DNA from 4 places in the Pantoea vagans genome. Region 1 is predicted to be linked to each of the others. Evidence: predicted binding sites of a transcription regulator. Region 1 holds the regulator's gene; each other region holds the start of a gene.
The links. The regulator Fur, encoded in region 1, represses iron uptake genes when iron is present. The targets are predictions, from matches to a motif close to ATAATAATGAGAACNACTATCAA.
Positions count from the first base shown of each region.

Region 2: fepD (Fe(3+)-siderophore ABC transporter permease) is a predicted target of Fur. The motif match lies at 3,189-3,211, and genes of this name have one in related genera.
Region 3: LK04_RS02610 (TonB-dependent hemoglobin/transferrin/lactoferrin family receptor) is a predicted target of Fur. The motif match lies at 2,943-2,965, and genes of this name have one in related genera.
Region 4: fes (enterochelin esterase) is a predicted target of Fur. The motif match lies at 1,669-1,691, and genes of this name have one in related genera.

Region 1 is NZ_CP011427.1:2,827,004-2,831,731, reverse strand. It holds gene nagE (N-acetylglucosamine-specific PTS transporter subunit IIBC) at 1-798, shown strand, start outside; gene glnS (glutamine--tRNA ligase) at 950-2,617, shown strand; gene LK04_RS13215 (hypothetical protein) at 2,854-3,249, shown strand; gene fur (ferric iron uptake transcriptional regulator) at 3,311-3,760, opposite strand; gene fldA (flavodoxin FldA) at 4,118-4,648, opposite strand.
Region 2 is NZ_CP011427.1:3,547,125-3,551,852, forward strand. It holds gene LK04_RS16485 (enterobactin synthase subunit F) at 1-315, shown strand, start outside; gene LK04_RS16490 (ATP-binding cassette domain-containing protein) at 379-1,176, opposite strand; gene fepG (iron-enterobactin ABC transporter permease) at 1,173-2,156, opposite strand; gene fepD (Fe(3+)-siderophore ABC transporter permease) at 2,153-3,142, opposite strand; gene entS (enterobactin transporter EntS) at 3,282-4,532, shown strand; gene fepB (Fe2+-enterobactin ABC transporter substrate-binding protein) at 4,527-4,728, opposite strand, start outside.
Region 3 is NZ_CP011427.1:544,883-549,610, forward strand. It holds gene LK04_RS02585 (UbiD family decarboxylase) at 1-221, shown strand, start outside; gene LK04_RS02590 (UbiX family flavin prenyltransferase) at 233-811, shown strand; gene LK04_RS02595 (DUF554 domain-containing protein) at 822-1,544, shown strand; gene LK04_RS02600 (LysR family transcriptional regulator) at 1,615-2,493, shown strand; gene LK04_RS02605 (SelT/SelW/SelH family protein) at 2,573-2,863, opposite strand; gene LK04_RS02610 (TonB-dependent hemoglobin/transferrin/lactoferrin family receptor) at 3,094-4,728, shown strand, end outside.
Region 4 is NZ_CP011427.1:3,540,538-3,545,265, forward strand. It holds gene LK04_RS16475 (TonB-dependent siderophore receptor) at 1-1,481, opposite strand, end outside; gene fes (enterochelin esterase) at 1,743-2,954, shown strand; gene LK04_RS16485 (enterobactin synthase subunit F) at 2,988-4,728, shown strand, end outside.

The DNA of each region.
Region 1 (4,728 bases):
GGCGAGAGCCAAACCGAATCACTGGCGCGTCGCTATATTGCTGCCGTTGGCGGTTCTGAAAACCTGACCAACATCGATGCCTGCATCACCCGTCTGCGTCTGAACGTGAAAGATTCAGCACAGGTCAATGAAGGTGTAGCGAAACGTCTGGGCGCTTCCGGTGTGATTCGTCTGAACAAACAGAGTGTGCAGGTGATTGTCGGTACGCAGGCAGAAAGCATCGCCAGCGCGATGAAAACCGTGCTGAGTAAAGGCCCGGTAGCGGCCACTGCGGCGCCTGCTGCAGCAGCAGCTCCGGTTGCGGCTAAACCTCAGGCGGTGCTTAATAGCGAGAAAGCCGTGATTGCCACGCTGGTTGCGCCGGTAAGTGGTGAAATCGTTGCGCTGGATGCAGTGCCAGATGAAGCCTTCGCCAGCAAAGCCGTGGGTGACGGCCTGGCCATCAAGCCAACCGATAAAACTGTCGTGGCACCGATTGCCGGTACCGTGGTGAAAATCTTCAATACTAACCACGCCTTCTGTCTGGAAGCGGCGAACGGTGTCGAGATCGTGGTGCACATGGGTCTGGATACCGTCGCGCTGGAAGGCAAAGGCTTCACACGTTTGGTGGAAGAGGGCGCAACGGTGACGGCGGGTCAGCCGATTCTGGAAATGGATCTGGACTTCCTCAACGCCAATGCACGCTCAATGATCAGTCCGGTAGTCGTGAGCAACAGCGATGATTTCGCCGGTCTGAATCTGCTGGCAAGCGGTTCTGTTGTCGCGGGTGTGACGCCATTGTATGAAGTGAAAAACTAAGTCCTTGTGATTTAGCCAGAAGGCAGGAAGCAATTCCTGCCTTTTTTGTTTTAAAACGACCAACAAACGGTTGTTTCCCTCCTGCGCTTTGTGGATCATACTCCGTTACTTCGTGGTACAAATCACCCGCTATTGTTTTGAGGATTTTGAGATGAGTGAGGCTGAAGCCCGCCCAACGAACTTTATTCGTCAGATTATCGACGAAGATTTGGCGAGCGGTAAGCACAGCAGTGTGCATACCCGTTTCCCGCCTGAGCCCAATGGTTACCTGCATATTGGCCATGCGAAATCTATCTGCCTGAACTTTGGTATCGCGCAAGATTATCAAGGACAGTGCAACCTGCGTTTTGACGACACTAACCCGGTTAAAGAGGACCTGGAGTTCGTTGAATCCATCAAGCGTGATGTGCAATGGCTGGGCTTTGACTGGAGCGGAGACATTCGTTACTCCTCAGACTACTTTGACCAATTGTTTAACTACGCGGTTGAGCTGATCAATAAAGGTCTGGCTTACGTTGACGAACTGTCAGCGGATGAGATCCGTGAATACCGCGGCACGCTGACCGCACCGGGTAAAAACAGCCCGTATCGCGATCGCAGCGTGGAAGAGAACTTAGCGCTGTTCCAGAAAATGCGTGATGGCGGCTTCGAAGAGGGTAAAGCTTGCCTGCGCGCAAAAATCGACATGGCGTCCAGCTTTATCGTGATGCGCGATCCGGTGTTGTATCGCATTAAGTTTGCCGACCACCACCAGACCGGTGATAAGTGGTGCATCTACCCGATGTACGACTTTACTCACTGCATCTCTGATGCCATCGAAGGCATTACGCACTCGCTCTGCACCCTGGAGTTCCAGGACAACCGTCGTTTGTACGACTGGGTACTGGACAACATCACCATTCCTCAGCATCCGCGTCAGTACGAATTCTCGCGCCTGAATCTGGAATATGCGGTGATGTCGAAGCGTAAGCTGACGCAACTGGTTACCGAGAAAGTGGTTGAAGGCTGGGATGACCCACGCATGCTGACCGTTTCAGGTCTGCGCCGCCGTGGCTACAGCGCTGCGTCCATTCGCGAATTCTGTCGTCGTATCGGTGTCACCAAGCAGGACAACATCGTTGAGATGGCCTCGCTGGAATCTTGCATTCGTGACGATCTCAATGAGAACGCACCACGTGCCATGGCGGTTCTTGATCCACTGAAAGTGGTGATCGAGAATCTGCCAGCAGGCCATGAAGAAACGCTGACTATGCCTAATCATCCGAATAAGCCGGAGATGGGAACCCGCGAAGTGTCGTTCAGCCGCGAAGTGTGGATCGATCGTGCTGACTTCCGCGAAGAAGCCAACAAGCAGTACAAGCGTCTGGTGCTGGGTAAAGAAGTGCGTCTGCGTAATGCTTATGTGATCCGCGCTGAGCGTGTGGCAAAAGATGAAGAGGGTAACATCACCTGCATCTATGCAACCTGTGATGTCGACACGCTGAGCAAAGATCCTGCAGATGGTCGCAAGGTGAAAGGGGTGATTCATTGGGTGTCAGCGATTCACGCGCTGCCTGCTGAGTTCCGTCTTTATGATCGTCTGTTCAGCGTGCCAAATCCGGCAGCGGCAGAGGACTTCCTGACCACCATTAACCCGAATTCACTGGAAATCAAACAGGGCTTTGTCGAGTCTGGTTTGCGTACTGCTTCGGTAACTGCGCCGTATCAGTTTGAACGTGAAGGCTATTTCTGTGCGGATAGCGTCTATTCGCAGCCGGGTAAACTGGTGTTCAACCGCACTGTCGGGCTACGTGATACTTTTGCCAAAATCGGCGAGTAATCCTGTTTGTCGATAGCACAATATGATCATCTAAGGGCGAGCAATCGCCCTTTTTTATTGCCTGTAATTCACCTCCTGCAACCATTTATGCTGCGGGCCGTGAAATCTGCTTGTTGGCTGTTATTGCGACAATTCTGACTTTAGTAAAATTAACCCATTAGCGAGTGTCAAAAACTTTTTTTCAGGTAGGCTATCCGCTCTCAGACAGGGCTCTGCGGGTTATCAAAGGAAAAAAAATGACAAGTCTCGCGTTGGAAGCTAAACACAGTGTGGTGGTTTTGCATCAGCTGATTGAACGTATTTTCAATCAAGCAGAGGGCAGCGATGACAGCATGGAACTGCTTCTGTCGCACTTTCATCCAGAATTCAAAATGGTCACACCACTTGGCAAAGAACTGGACCTGAACGCGACTGAAACACTGTTTCGTCAGTTGCACGGTCAGCGTGAGGGGATGCGAATCGCCACCAGCGAACATGCCATCATTTCTCAGCAAAGCGATGAGATTACCATTCAGTATCGTGAATTACAGATGATGAACGGGACTAACCAGACTCGCATTTCGCTGGCGGTGTTGGACTGCAGCACCACCATTCCACGCTGGCGCTATCTCCACGAAACCTTTGTTGCCTGATTGCAGGCATAAAAAAACCGGTGACGAGCACCGGTTTTTTTATATTGCATAGCACACGTCATTACTTGTCGTGGAGCGTGTCGTCTTCGCGGCAGTCTCCCAGCGCACAGTGACCATAAAGGTACAGGCTGTGGTTGCTGAGTTTAATGCCATGGCGAGTCGCAATTTCACGCTGACGCGTTTCAATTGATTCGTCGCTAAATTCAATCACTTTGCCACAATCCAGGCAGATCAAATGATCGTGGTGATGTTGCTGGGTAAGTTCGAATACGGATTTACCGCCTTCGAAGTTATGACGGGTGACGATACCTGCGTCATCAAACTGGTTAAGAACGCGATATACCGTTGCCAGACCAATCTCTTCGCCCATATCAATCAGGCGCTTGTACAAATCTTCCGCACTGACATGGTGGGACTCTGGTCCTGGTCCCTGAAGCACTTCCAAAATTTTCAATCTTGGGAGAGTGACTTTCAGGCCAGCCTTCTTCAATGCGGAGTTGTTGTCAGTCATGCGGATATTGTCCTGTTACTTTGCGAGTCACTTACGGCTCAAAGGCCTTGAATGTTTAGGTCACGCATATTCTCATTTGCGTCTCATTATAGAACCCAAGCAGTGAAATGAAAACCAAGGCGTCGCGTAAAATCAACAAAAGCTGTAAGGATAAACATCGCTTATGCCATTGAGAAACGTAGTGGTTTGGGTTTCCATTTCACTCAGCCTCATTCTAAAGAGCGAGGAATAAGCGGATGACCATTGCGGGTATTCTACAGATTTGCGGGGAAAAGTTAAAAAACCGTCGCTATTTTTTTCATAGGAGATTCCTTTGTTCCGATGTGAGACACCGCTCACATCGGGTAGGGAAGGGGATCAGGCTTCGATGATCTCTTTTAGTTGCAGCTCATCGAAAATCTGCTTCACCCATGCATCAACACGTTCGTTGGTCAGTTCAGGCTGACGGTCTTCGTCAATCGCCAGACCCAGGAAGTGTTTGTCGTCTGCCAGGCCCTTCGAAGCTTCGAAGTGATAACCTTCCGTTGGCCAGTGCCCAACAATAACGGCACCGTTTGGCTCAATAATGTCACGAATGGTGCCCATTGCGTCGCAGAAGTACTCAGCATAATCTTCCTGGTCACCACAACCAAACAGCGCAACCAGTTTGCCATTGAAATCAATCTCTTCCAGGGTTGGGAAGAAATCATCCCAGTCACACTGTGCTTCGCCGTAATACCAGGTCGGAATGCCCAGCAGCAGGATATCGAACGCTGCGAGATCTTCTTTGGTGCTCTTGGCAATGTCATGCACTTCGGCGACATCTTTACCCAGTTGTTTCTGGATCATTTTTGCAATGTTTTCAGTGTTGCCGGTATCGCTGCCGAAGAAAATGCCTACGATTGCCATGGGTTAGATAACCTCTTAAATCCTGATTGTGAAAGTAAGTCAGTTGACTGCACATTTAAGCGAATGATAGCAGACCAGTG
Region 2 (4,728 bases), 720 kb from region 1:
CGCGAGCGTGAGCAGTTTATTGCGGCGCAGCGCCATCAGGCTGGGGAAGAGATGCGTGCGATGTTCGATACCATCGAAGCCAACTACGCCAGTTCAGTTCGCCTGCTGGCGACTGCGCGCAGTGCTCGTTTCAACGGTCGTGCCACGCTGTTCCTGGCTGAAAAAACGCAGCAGCCAGGCCAGGATGCACGTCGCGCCTGGGCACCGTATGTGGGTGAACTCGACGTATGGCCAATCGATTGTGCGCATGTGGAGATTATTTCACCGCAGATGTTTGAGCAGATCGGGCCATTGTTACAGCGGATTTTGGCGTAATTGGCACCAGGTGCGCATCAATGCGCACCCTACATCGTAAGGGCGGCATTAATGCCGCCCTGATTACCTGCCCCGCCCCAGCGGCACAATCATCGGCGTATGCGCCACCGGATCGTCCACAATCACGCAGCGCAAACCATACACCTGCTCAATCAATGCGGGTGTGACAATCTCCGCTGGCTTACCTTCGGCGATAATCTTGCCGTGACGCATGGCGATCAAATGCGTGGCATAACGACAGGCGTGATTCAGGTCGTGTAACACCACCACCAGCGTACGACCATGCTGCTGATTCAACTCCTGCATCAACTCCAGCAGCTCGATCTGATGGGTAATATCCAGCCAGGTGGTCGGCTCGTCCAGCAACAGCAGTGGCGTCTGCTGTGCCAGCACCATGGCAATCCACACGCGCTGGCGCTGACCACCGGATAGCGTATCCACCGGCTGCTGCGCCAGATCGGCGACGCCGGTGGCGCGCATCGCCTGCTGTACCGCCTCTTCATCCTCGGTCCGCCAGCGACCAAACAGCGGTTGGTGCGGATAGCGTCCGCGCGCCACCAATTCCGTGACACTGATACCCGCAGGCGCATTGGAACTCTGCGGCAGCAGCCCTAACCGTCGTGCCACCTCTTTGGTGGGGTAGCGCGCAATCGCCTCACCATCTAAAAACACTTCGCCTTTTAGCGGAGCATTGAGACGGCTTAAGGTGCGTAATAACGTCGATTTACCACAGGCATTGGGGCCGATAATCACCGTCAGCTCCCCTTCCGGGATCGCCACCGACAAATTTTCCGCCACCACTTTTTTGTCATAACCGAGCGTCAGGCCTTCGCCATACAGACGTGAAGGAATATCGATCATTGGCGTCGCGCCTCCCGCACCAGTAACGCAATCAGATAGAGTCCACCCAGGCTGACGGTGATCACGCCAACCGGTAATTGATAAGGCAGGAACAGATGCTGTGCGGCAAAATCTGCGGCAATCAGCAGCAATGCCCCACACAGTGATGCCAGCAGCAAAGCACCTTTCTCACCGCCGCCCAGTCGGCGTGCAATCTGCGGGGCCAGTAACGCCACAAAGGAGATCGGCCCCACCAGCGCCGTTGACGCTGCCGTCAACACCACGCCAATCAGCATCAACCACATGCGGCTGCGCTCGACGGGCACGCCGAGGGCGCTGGCTGTGTCATCGCCCATCTCCAGCAGGCGCATCCGCCGCGTCAGCAACGCCATCAACAACAGAGACAACAACAGCACCGCAATCACCGGCGGGGTTTTTGCCCAGGTGATGCCGTTCAGCGATCCTGCGCTCCATAAACCGGCACTCAGCGCCGATTCCAGTGAGGCACTGATAATAAGCCAGGCATTGAGCGCCATCAGTAACGCGCGCACGCTAATGCCAACAATAATCAGGCGGAAGGTTTCAACACCGTTGCGCCAGGCAAACAGGTACACCAGCGCCGCGGTTCCGACCCCGCCCACCAGCGCGGCACCGGTCATGGCCGCGATGCCCTGATTGAACAGCACCAATGCCACCAATACGCCGCTGTAGGCACCGGTGTTAAAGCCCAGAATATCCGGGCTGCCGAGGGGATTGCGCAGTAGAGACTGGAAAATGGCGCCGCTCACCCCGAGGGCTGCGCCAATCAGCAGCGCCATCAGCACGCGCGGCAGTCGCCACTCCAGCACGATCAGCTTAACGTTACTGGCCCCTTCCCCCAGCAGCACCTGCCAGAACTGTTCTGCGCCAATCGGCAATGCGCCGCGCGTCATTGCCAGATAAGCCAGCAGCAAGCAGGTCAAGGTCAGCCATGTGGTGTGCAGCAGAACACGGCGCGTCATAGGCCACCTCGACCGAGTTGACGACGTACCAGCACAATCAGCACGGGAGCGCCCAGCATCGCGGTGACAATTGAGACACGCAGTTCACCTGCAACCAGCAGGCGGCCCAGAATATCCGCCGCCAGCAGCAGAATCGGGGTGATGATCGCGGTGGCCGGCAGCATCCAGCGGTGATCGTTACCCACCAGCCAGCGTGCAAAATGCGGTGTCATCAGACCGATAAAAGCAATCGGGCCCACCGCTGCCGTTGCCGCTCCACACAGGAGGGCGATAGCCAGCAACCCCAGCAGCTGCGTACGCGCCACGCGCGTTCCGAGCGCCGTTGCCATATCGCCGCCCATGCTCAAACTGTTCAGCGCCTGCGACAGGCAAAACGCTATCACGCTTCCGATGAGCACCGCCGGAAACAAGGTGCGCAGCACCTCAAAGTTGCGAATATCCAGTGAGCCGCTGTGCCAGAAACGCAGATGGTCATAAATATCAGGATTGAGGAGCGACAGGCCCGATGTCAGGCCATCCAGCACCGCGCCCAGCGCCACGCCGGCTAACGTCAGGCGCACTGGGTTGACGCGGCCACCGCCAATCGCACCGGTCATCGCCACCAGCAGCGAGGCCAGTAACGCGCCGGCAAACGCAAATCCGAGCCAGTCGAGCGGCGAATCGGCGCCAAACAGCGCAATGCCAATCACCACGGCAAATCCGGCACCGGCATTCACCCCAAGAATGCCGGGATCGGCCAATGGATTACGCGTCAGGCTTTGCATCAAGGCCCCCGCCAACCCAAGCGCCACCCCTGCGAGTAGCCCAGCCAGCGTTCGCGGCAAGCGCGCGTCGCGCACAATCACACACTCTGCGCTGTTACAGCTGGAGGTCAGCGAATGATAGACATCGGCAAGCGGTATTGATTTGGCCCCCAGCATTAAGCTGAGCGCGATGAGGAGCATGAGCAGAATCCCTGAGCCTGCTAATGCACGGAACTGGCGCATCGTTCTAAACCTTCACTGTTCAACGTCGTCGCATGCGCAACGCAATTTGATAATGGTTATCGTTATTACTCGCGTTCGCCTATGTTACCATGACTCGCCTCGCGGACGATGAGGAAAATTGGTGCAAAAAGGCGAACATATGAACAAATCCTCCCACTTTATCGATCTCTCCCTGCTGAAAACCCATGCGGCATTTCGCGCGGTGTTTATCGCTCGATTTATCTCGATTGTTGCATTGGGGATGCTGGCCGTCGCAGTGCCGGTGCAAATTCAGCACATGACGCAATCACCGTTGCTGGTGGGATTAGCGGTGACGCTGGCCGCCTCGGGCATGTTTATCGGTCTGTTAACTGGTGGCGTGCTCGCCGATCGTTACGAACGTAAAAAGCTGATACTGATTGCCCGTTCAACCTGCGGTTTAGGTTTCATCGCCCTGGCGATAAATGCCGCGCTACCGCAGCCGTCGCTGATGGCGGTTTATCTGCTGGGATTCTGGGATGGCTTCTTCGGCGCCATTGGCGTCACCGCCCTGCTGGCAGCGACGCCCGCGCTGGTGGGTCGCGAAAACATTATGCAGGCTGGGGCGATCACCATGTTGACGGTCCGCTTTGGTTCGATTCTCTCGCCTGCGATTGCTGGACTGGTGATCGCGCACGGTGGCGTGGTGTGGAACTACGGCTTGGCCGCGTTCGGCACACTGTTAACCGTGCTGACGCTGCTAAAGCTGCCGCAGTTAGCGCCACCGCCACAGCCGCGTGAACATCCGTTGAAGTCACTCGCTGCAGGCATACAGTTCCTGTTTGCCAGCCCGATAGTCGGCATGGTGGCATTGATTGGTGCGCTGGTGACCCTCTCCAGCGCAATACGCGTGCTGTACCCGGCGCTGGCCCCACACTGGTCAGTAAGCGCTAACCAATTTGGTATGCTCTATGCTGCCGTGCCCCTCGGAGCCGCGATTGGCGCGTTGACCAGTGGCAAACTCAAGCATGCCGCCCGACCGGGACAGCTGGTACTGGGGAGTGCAGTGGCGGCGTTTATCGCCCTGGGATTATTCAGCCTGATGCCCAACTTACTGCTGGCGCTGCTGTGCCTGGTAGCCTTTGGTTATTTCAGCGCCATCAACAGTCTTGTGCAGTACGCGATGATCCAGGTGCTGACGCCAGACCACTTACTGGGGCGTATTAACGGACTGTGGACGGCGCAAAACGTCACCGGTGATGCAATTGGCGCGGCAATGATTGGTGCGATGGGATCATGGTTACTGCCGCCCCAGGCTGCCGCAGTGTTTGGTTTTACGGCAGCGCTGCTGGGCATCATGATGTGGTGGGTGATGTGGCGGTTGCGCCGTTACCACGCGCCAGCCCCGGAGCTGGCGCAACCCTCATCATGATTTAACGAACAGTTTTTCCAGACGCGCCAGCAGATTGCTGGCGCTGTAGTAATCCAGACGGAACGAATCGACACCCAGCGGGAAGACCTGTTTCTGCGTCACCGCTGAATTTTGCGCCAGGAACGGATTACTCAGCACTGACTGCGTGGTTTTCTCGTCAGCGGCGAACAGCAGGAACGTCTTGCCCGTCAGACCG
Region 3 (4,728 bases), 2.0 Mb from region 1:
CTCGCTATCAAGGCGATGTCGATACCCTCACCATTCCCGGTGTGCGCTGCCATCCGCTCGATCCTTCCCAGGTGCCGGAATACAGTGCCAGCATCAGCCAGCAGGGCGTGACCTGCAAAACCATCTTTGACTGCACCGTGCCGTGGCATATGAAAGCGCATTTCGAACGTTCGAAGTTCAAAGAAGTCGATGTGAAACGTTTTCTATCCGATTTTGAGTAAGTGAGGTGGCAGTGAGCAGAAGGCGGATTATCGTCGGCATCAGCGGCGCGTCAGGGTTTCAGTACGGCATGAAGGCGTTGCATCTGCTGCGCGACCAAGATGTCGAGGTGCATCTGGTGGTGACCAAGGGGGCAGAAGTGACACGCTCAATGGAAACCCACTGGCAACGGCAGGATGTGGTGGATTTAGCCGATGAGGTTCACAGCATCAGCAACCTGGGGGCTTCTATCTCCAGCGGATCTTTTAAAACGCTCGGCATGTTGATTGCGCCCTGCTCAATGAACTCGTTGGCCTCGATTGCTCATGGGCTGACCAGTAATCTACTGACGCGTTCAGCTGATGTGATTCTCAAAGAACGGCGTCGGTTGGTACTGATGGTGCGTGAAACGCCGCTCAATCTGGCACACATCCGCAATATGCAAGCGGTGACCGAGATGGGCGGCATTATCTACCCTCCGGTTCCCGCCTTCTATCAGCAGCCGCAGTCGGTGGATGAGATGGTGCATCACAGTGTGGCGCGCGCCCTTGATCTGTTCGATCTCGACGTGGGCAATCTCAAACGCTGGGGTGAAAATAACAACGATAAGTAAGGAGAAAATTATGGTAGTGGGACCCTTTGTCAACGGCAGTGCCGTGCTGATTGGCGGGCTGGTGGGCGCTTTTCTCGGCACCAAAGTGCCTGAAAGGCTGCGCGTCGCGTTGCCAATGACCTTCGGCCTGTCGTCGATGGGCCTCGGAATTGTGCTGATCGGTAAGATCCACAGTATGCCTGCGGTGATCCTGGCGCTGATCCTCGGAGCCGCCATCGGTGAACTGGTTTATCTGGAGGAGAAGATTGGCCGTTTGGGAAATCTGGCGAAAGGGCTGGTGAGTCGCTTTCAAAGCCAGCCTGCCGAAGGCGGCCTGAGCGGTGAAGCGTTCACCGAGAAGTATGTGGCGATCATGGTGCTGTTCTGTGCCAGTGGTACCGGCATTATTGGTGCCATGACCGAAGGCATGACGCACGATGCCAACATCCTGCTGGTGAAATCGATCATGGATATCTTCACGGCGGCGATTTTTGCCACGCTGCTGGGGTATGCGGTGGCGGTTATTGCTGTGCCACAGTTGCTGGTACAACTGGTGCTGGCTTCCGCCGCGGTGCTGATTTTGCCACACACCACGGCACCGATGATGAGCGACTTCACGGCGGCTGGCGGGTTTGTGATGCTGGCAGCGGGTTTTCGTATCGCGGGGATTAAATCCTTCCCGGTGGCCAACATGTTACCGGCGTTGGTGCTGGTGATGCCGGTGAGTCATTTGTGGAGCAGCTATATCCACTAAGCTTGCGTTCAGCGCGGTTGGATCGATTTTGGCCATGTTAAAATAAGCGCGAATAAGGCGTGGAGGCACCATGGATCTGAAACGATTGCACTATTTTTGCACGATAGCGGAACAGGGCTCGATCAGTAAAGCCGCGAAGCTATTGAACATCGCACAACCGCCGTTGGGAAAACGTTTGCAGGAGCTGGAAGAGGAGATCGGTTCTCCCTTATTCACCCGCACATCGCGCGCCATGGTGCTGACTGAGGCGGGCAGTTTTCTCTATCGTCGTGCCTGCGATATTCTCAGCCAGGTCAACAGTTTGCAGCGACAGACAGTGACCATCGCCACACGTAAACAGCGCCGCGTTACCATCGGTATCTCCTACCTTTATCTGCGCTACTTCACGCCGATCCTGATGGATTATTACCAAAACCGCCCCGACTGGGACATCAACGTCGTGGTGTCTGATTCCAGTCATCTGGAAGCAATGCTGATCGATCACAGTGTGGATATCGCTCTGATGCAGATACCTCAAGACCGTCACCCCTGGTTTGTACGCGAGTTGCAACCCATCGATACCATTACCGTGGTTTCAGCACATTACAGCGCCATGCTGGCGGGAAAAACCCTCAATTTCGCCGATCTCAGCGGTATCCCACTGATTCTCTTGCACCGCATTGGCGGTGAAGGCACTTATGAGATGCTGCGTAATAAGCTGTTCAGCAGCCTCAGTCAGGTCAATATCAGCATCAAGGTGTCGGAACCTCGGCTGGTGCTGGAGATGATGGAGCAGGGTTTTGAAGGAGCGGCGTTTATGCCACGCTCAGAGTTTGTGCCCAGCCAGCAAGGTAAATACATGGTATGCCCGCTGGCGGAATCATTCGCTATCTATCATCCTGCGATTGTGACGCTGAGTACTGCGCAGGATCGTCTGTTATGGCCGCAGAAACATGAGGCCGAGGGTTAATTAGCTGCGGTCGCCATTAATGGCGACACCTACAAATGTGTGCTGCGGAATGTAGTGTGCGCATTTATGCGCACCTCGATTAGCCAGGCTTCTTCTTATCCACATGTCCCAGCTCGCGGTCGGGCCAGCAGAAATCGCGCACGCGCTGCTTCAGCGCCGCCGCATCCGGGAATCCGCCTTCCTGCTTACGCTCCCAAATCACCTGACCATCGATACTGATTTCAGACACACCACCAGTACCCGGTTTTAACGTCACTGCGCTTAAGTCTTCAGCAAAAGTATGTAACAACTCCTGCGCCATCCACGCCGATCGCAGCAGCCAGTTGCACTGAGTGCAGTAGTAAATGGTCACAGCCGGTTTTTGCGACATAACATGCCTCTTCTTAATTATTGATTATAAACAAGTTAACAAATTGTGCGGTCTAAGATACATCTTAGTGTAAAGTTTATTGATAATGATTACCAATTGCATTACATTCCTGACGAAATTATTTATTACATAAAATAAGTCCACACATTTTACGGTTTTTTAACGCATATCGCGTTTTTTTGGCGGCAATCCAGTGAGCGAATACTAACAATTAACCAGGTATTTCGCGCATGTCTTCACTCTTTCAGGGAATGACCCAGCAACGTCTGTTTAAAGTTGCCATTTTGTCTTCCGCTATACACGCCGTTTGCAGCTATGCCGCCAGCGACAACACGACACTTGCCCTATCTTCTGATAAAACCACGGCTGCTGAACCCGTTATGACGGTAACAGCGCCGAAACTGGAAAAACAGGCCGGAAGCAAAAGCACCATTACCGCCGCTGATATGCAGCGCGATGGTGGCAACGATTTCGGTACCATCATGCGTTACGAACCGGGCGTCACCGCGACTGGTGCGAGCGGTGGATCTTCAGCGGGTAAAAGCGGCTTCGACCGCGCAGGTTACACCGGCTATAACATCCGTGGTCTGGAGAGCAACCGTGTCGATATCAACGTCGATGGGGTTTCGCTGCCGGATGCCACAGGACGTAGCTATGTCAGCCGCGCCGGTTTAGATACCTTTGGCATTGGCCGTGACTACATCGATCCTTACATGTTTGGTCGCGTGGATATCGATAAAGGCGCCACCTCCGTTGATCAAGCGAATACCGCTATCGGCGGCGCAGTGTCATTCCGTAACAAGACACCAGATGACCACCTGCGCCCAGGCAAAGAAACCTACTTTGGTTATCAGAGTGATTTCGACTCTTCCAACCGTAGCTGGCATAACGGCATCACCGCTGCAGCGGGCGATCAGGAGCTGCGCGGCATCTTTGTTTACAGCCGCCGCGATGGTCAGGAAACGCAGAATAACGATGCCAGCCGTGGCGCTTATCCCGCCAATTGGCACTCTGACGCACTGCTGGGCAGCGTGGTGTGGGAGCCAAATGACGCGCACAAAATCACCGGTACCGCAGACTTCTACCACAAAACCAATCATACCCATTACGACAGCTGGGATACCTCCGGCAATACCGTTTATGGCACCGCGCAGCAGCAGAGCGATACCCGTCGCTTTGGCTTGAGCCTGGCGGACGAATACACGCCGTATAACGATTTCATCGACAGCCTGAATACGCGTATCTATTGGCAGCACACCGAAGCGCATGACAACACCTACATGCCTTCCAGCGCGTCAGCCTATGAAACGGTTTATTCGGACTACAATACCGACAGCTATGGCTTCGAAACGCGTCTGGCGAAAACCCTGGGCCGCCATGAAATCAGTGCGGGCCTGAATGGTCGTTTGGAAGATACCGAACGTCCATTCCGTCAATCGCCAACGCCAAGTACTTTCAGTGTGATCATGCAGCCAGAAGCGGACAGCCGCAGCTACACGCTGGGCGGTTTCGTGCAGGATAAGATCAACTTTGATCTGGATAGCCACAATCTGTCGGTGATCCCTGGCGTGCGCGTTGCGTACCAGAATACCAAACCGCAGAACCTCAGCAGCCTGACCACCGGCAGTACCGTACTGACCGAATCAGAAGTGGAAACGCTGTACGGCTCGGGCAACAGTGATACTCAGGTATTGCCGTCACTGGCATTCCAGTACGAGCTGACGCCAAACCTGATGACCTACCTGCAATACAAGCGTGGCGCGCAGTTCCCGAACGCCAGCCAGCTGTATGGTTCATGGAACCTTGGTTCCAGCTACGCGGGCAGCCAGCAGTACGCGCTGATCGGTAATCCGGATCTGAAAACT
Region 4 (4,728 bases), 710 kb from region 1:
GCACCCATCTTCAGCGTGAAGTCATCACCTAAACCTTGCGACAGGTTCAGAGACGGGCTCCAGTTATTGCCGACGATCGAGTGATGATCGAAGCGCAGGCTTGGCGTCAGCATGGTGCTGTCAGTCAGCTCCATGTTGTCTTCTGCAAACAGCGAGAAGATTTCCGCCTGCGAATATGGGCTACGGCCGGTATTCGACACGCCCGGCACGGAGCCATAGCTCGCTGCCTGAGTGGTGGAAGAAGGATCTTTCATGCTTTGCTGGTTCCATTCGGTACCCAGCGTGGCAGTCTGATTAATCAACCACTCGAATGGAATGCTGACTTCACTGTGCAGCAAGATGTCGTCTAACTGAATGGTATTGAAACCATCGTTAGAGAAGATGCCCTCGGTGCCGCCCGCCAGACCTTCGTTAATGCGGGTGTTACGGGTTTTCTCGTAACGCGCATAGGTATTGGTGCTGACACCGTTATCCCACGCACCCGTCCATTTCAGCGAGATATTCTGACGATACAGGCGGTTGGTTTCATCGCCGTACAGGCTCTTCACCAGCGCGCTGGTGTTAGTGTTTTGGGTATCGCCCGCGTACAGGTTGCCCTGACGGCTATAACCCGCTTGCAGCTCCAGGGTTTGCATCGGAGCAAACGTCCAGCTCAGCAAGGCGTTGATATCTTTGTTCACCGACCCTTCACGGCCCGATGGATAGCTACCCGCATACGAACCGGTACGATCGGCAGCGTGGCCTTCGTTGATATCGTAGGCATCGGCCTGAGTTTTGGCTAAGCCACCGTACAGACGGAAGTTAACATCGTCACCCAGCGGCCCTTCAAGGCTGAAGTTAGTGCGCTTGGTTGACCCTTCCGATTTATGTTCCGGCGCATTGAGGTAGGTATTCCAGGAGCCGTGCCACTGCTGGTCGTTATTTTTTTTGGTGATGATATTCACCACGCCACCCGCAGCGCCGTTACCGTAGCGCACCGCAGCCGGACCGCGAATCACGTCAATGTGGTCGATCATCTCCGGTGGCACCCAGTTGGTGTCACCGCGCGTATCACGCTCGCCACGCCAGCCTAAACGCACCGAGTTGCGGCTGGTGATCGGCATGCCATCCACCATAATCAGGGTGTTTTCCGGGCCCATGCCGCGAATATCAATCTGACGATTGTTACCGCGCTGGCCGCTGGTGGAGTTACCGGTGAGGTTCACGCCTGGCATGGTACGAATGATTTCTGAAACATCACGCGCCGGGGGATGCTTTTTAATTTCATCGGCGGTGATGGTCGACACGCCGGGTGCCTGCAGGTTTTGCTGCTGGGCCGTCACCATTAAGGTGCCGCCGTTCATGGATTCGGCGTCGGCGGTAGATTGGCTGCTGGTCGTCTTGCTGGAAGTGTCTGCTGCCCAGGCGCTGCCGGAGAGCAGTGAGGCGCTGAGCCCCAGTTCAATCAAAATAGCTAATGATAGTTTTGAGTAACGCGTCATTTTTTTCATTCCTGGATGGCCAGTAGCAACATCGTTGGATGCTTGGCTGGCGAGCCGGTGAGAATATCCCTGTCCTAATCGCGCCGAGTTCCAGTCCTGGCAGTGCTATCCGTGGCATAACCTTCCAGGAAGGAAAGAGCCAGGCGGAACGCGCGTGCTCTTTTTGAGCGGAAACACCCTATTGCAAATGCAAATAGTTATCAATAGTATTAATTATTAATCTTATGTAAATCTTCCCCTACACAGTAACTGGCAGCCCCTATGACCTGGCGAAATGATGTAACCGGTAGCGAAGCCTGGTGGCAGGAGCAACAATCTCAAGGTATTCCACGTATCGAGCCACAACCGGATGGCACCTGTCTGGTGACCTTCTTCTGGCGCGACCCGCAAGGCAGTGAAAAAGCATCGGGGACCCAGCGCGTGTGGATCAACATCACCGGCGTGACCGATCATCACCAAAAGCGACCACCGCAATCACTGGTACGCGTGACAGACACGGATGTGTGGTACTGGCAAACCACCCTTCCAGCAAACTGGCGCGGCAGCTACTGCCTGATGCCCGATGAGCATGCCACGGATTTCTCCGGCGAAGCCGACATGTACAACCTGCGCAACTGGTGGCGTGAAAAATTCCACACGGCAAAGGCCGATCCGCTGAATAAACTGCGTGGCTGGGCGGGTGGACGCGGAATGGGCGTTTCTCCGCTGCACTTGCCGCAGGCACCTAATCAGCAAATCTGGCAAGCGGTGGACGATGGCAGCGCGCCTGAGATATCTCTGCAGCAATATCAGTGGGATAGCGCTCTGTTAGGCAACAGCCGTAAGGTCTGGATTTACACCACCGGCGCGTCAGATCCCGCACAGCGCCCGCTGGCGATCCTGCTGGATGGGCAATTCTGGGCTAACCAAATGCCGATTGCTGGCCCGCTGCAACAGCTCACGGACAGCGGCAAACTACCCGCCGCGGTCTATCTGTTTATCGACATCATTGACCGCGAACACCGCAGCCGGGAATTGCCCTGCAACCCGCAATTCTGGCAGGCCATGCAGCAGGAGTTACTGCCACAGGTCGCGGCATGGGCGCCGTATCGCCAGCAGGCAGACAGCACGCTGGTGGCCGGACAAAGCTTCGGTGGGCTGGCATCGGTTTTCGCCGCCCTGCATTTCCCGGAGACTTTCGGCAACGCGCTGAGCCTCTCCGGGTCGTTCTGGTGGCCGGAACGTGGCAATCCGCACGGCTGGCTGTTACAGGCATTAGATGGCGGCTTAGCGCCTCAATACCCGCTGCGTTTCTGGCTGGAAGCCGGCAAACGAGAAGGCCTGATTCTGCAAGCCAATCAACAATTAGAACAACAACTTACTGCTGCCGGTTACCAGGTGAATTACCAACCGGTTGAGGGTGGTCACGACGCGCTATGTTGGCGCGGTGGGCTGCTCGACGGTCTGCAAGCTCTGTGGCGCAATCCGACTTAAATTTCCTCACTCAGGACGCAAACCGGAGCAACGATGTCTGAATCTCTGATGAACAAAACCATGACTGACCAACACACTCTGCCGCTGGTGGCGGCACAGCCCGGCATCTGGATTGCCGATCAGCTGACCCAACACCACAACGCCTATGCCGTGGCGCACTTTGTTGAATTACAGGGTGCGATTAACAGCGCCTTGTTAGCACAAGCCATCGTGGCAGGCATGCAGGAAGCCGATACGCTCAACATGGCGTTTGGTGAAGTCGAGGGGGAAGCACTGCAATGGGCACAGCCGCAAACGTTCAGCGCACCGCAGATTGTGGATTTGCGCGATGAAGCCGATGCTGCCGCCAAAGCCCGCGCATTAATGCGTGAAGATATGAACGGTGATTTACGCGTGTTGAGCGGGGCTAAACTGTGGCATCACTGCCTTTATCGCATTGGCGATCAGCACTGGTTCTGGTATCAGCGCTACCATCATTTGGTGGTGGATGGTTTCAGCTTTACCGCCATCACGCGCCGCATTGCCAACCTCTACAGCGCCGCCGTTCAGCAACAGGATGCCGAACCCACCCCGTTTATTCCGTTTAGCGAAGTGGTGGAAGAGTATCAGCGCTATCAGGAATCCTCATCCTTCACGCGTGACCGCGATTTCTGGCGGGAAAAAGGGGCCGCACTGCCCTCACCCGCTTCCCTGTCGCCGTTACCACTGGCCGGGCAAAGCGCCACCACCGATATCCTGCGTCATAGCGTCACGCTCGATCGCGCCACGTTTCAGACCTTGATCAACCAGCATCCGCAATCCAGCGCCGCTGATTTAGCCTTTGCCCTGGTTGCGCTGTGGCTCGCGCGACTCAGTGGTCAGAACGACTTCGCCGCCGGCTTCATCTTTATGCGACGCATTGGTTCTGCCGCACTGTGCGCTACGGGCCCGGTGATCAATGTGCTGCCGATGGCGGTGCACTACGATCCCACTCAACCGATCTCTGCGCTGGCAGCGCAGCTGGCGGGTGAAGTGAAGAAAATGCGCCGCCACCAGCGCTATGATGCCGAACAGGTACAGCGTGACCTCGGCCGATTGGGCGATGGCGATCCGCTGTACGGCCCAGTGATCAACCTCAAGATGTTTGATTACCAACTCGATTTTGCCGGCGTTGAGGGGATAACGCATCAGTTGGCCTCTGGCCCGGTACGCGATCTGGAGATCGCTATCTATATCAGTGAACAGGGTGAACTGACGCTGGAGCTGCTGGCCAATGCGCAACGTTACAGCGAATCCACGCTGCACCGTCATACCAGCCGCTTTGACCTGCTGCTGAAGCAGCTTGCCGAGCAACCGCAGCGCCCGTTGGGTGAACTTGATCTGCTGACCGTCGAAGAACATGCGCAAATTGCTGGCATCAACCAGACGGCACATCCTGTCCCCGCAGAAACCCTGGCTTCGTTGCTGGCACAACAGGTTGAGCGCACGCCGGATGCACCGGCGTTGGCGGATGCCGTGCATCAACTTAGCTACCGCGAAATGCAGCAGCAACTGTTCGCGCTGGCAGACGATCTGCGTGCCGCCGGTGTACAGCGCGGCGATATCGTGGCGGTGGCACTGCCGCGTTCGGTGCAGCTTTCATTGGCGCTTCAGGCAATTGTTTCGCTGGGTGCGGCCTATCTGCCACTTGATACCGGCTATCCTGACGAACGTTTACAGCTGATGCTGGAAGACGCCGCACCGAAAACCTTGATCACCTCAGCGGAACTCAGCGCACGTTTCCAGGCCATCGCCA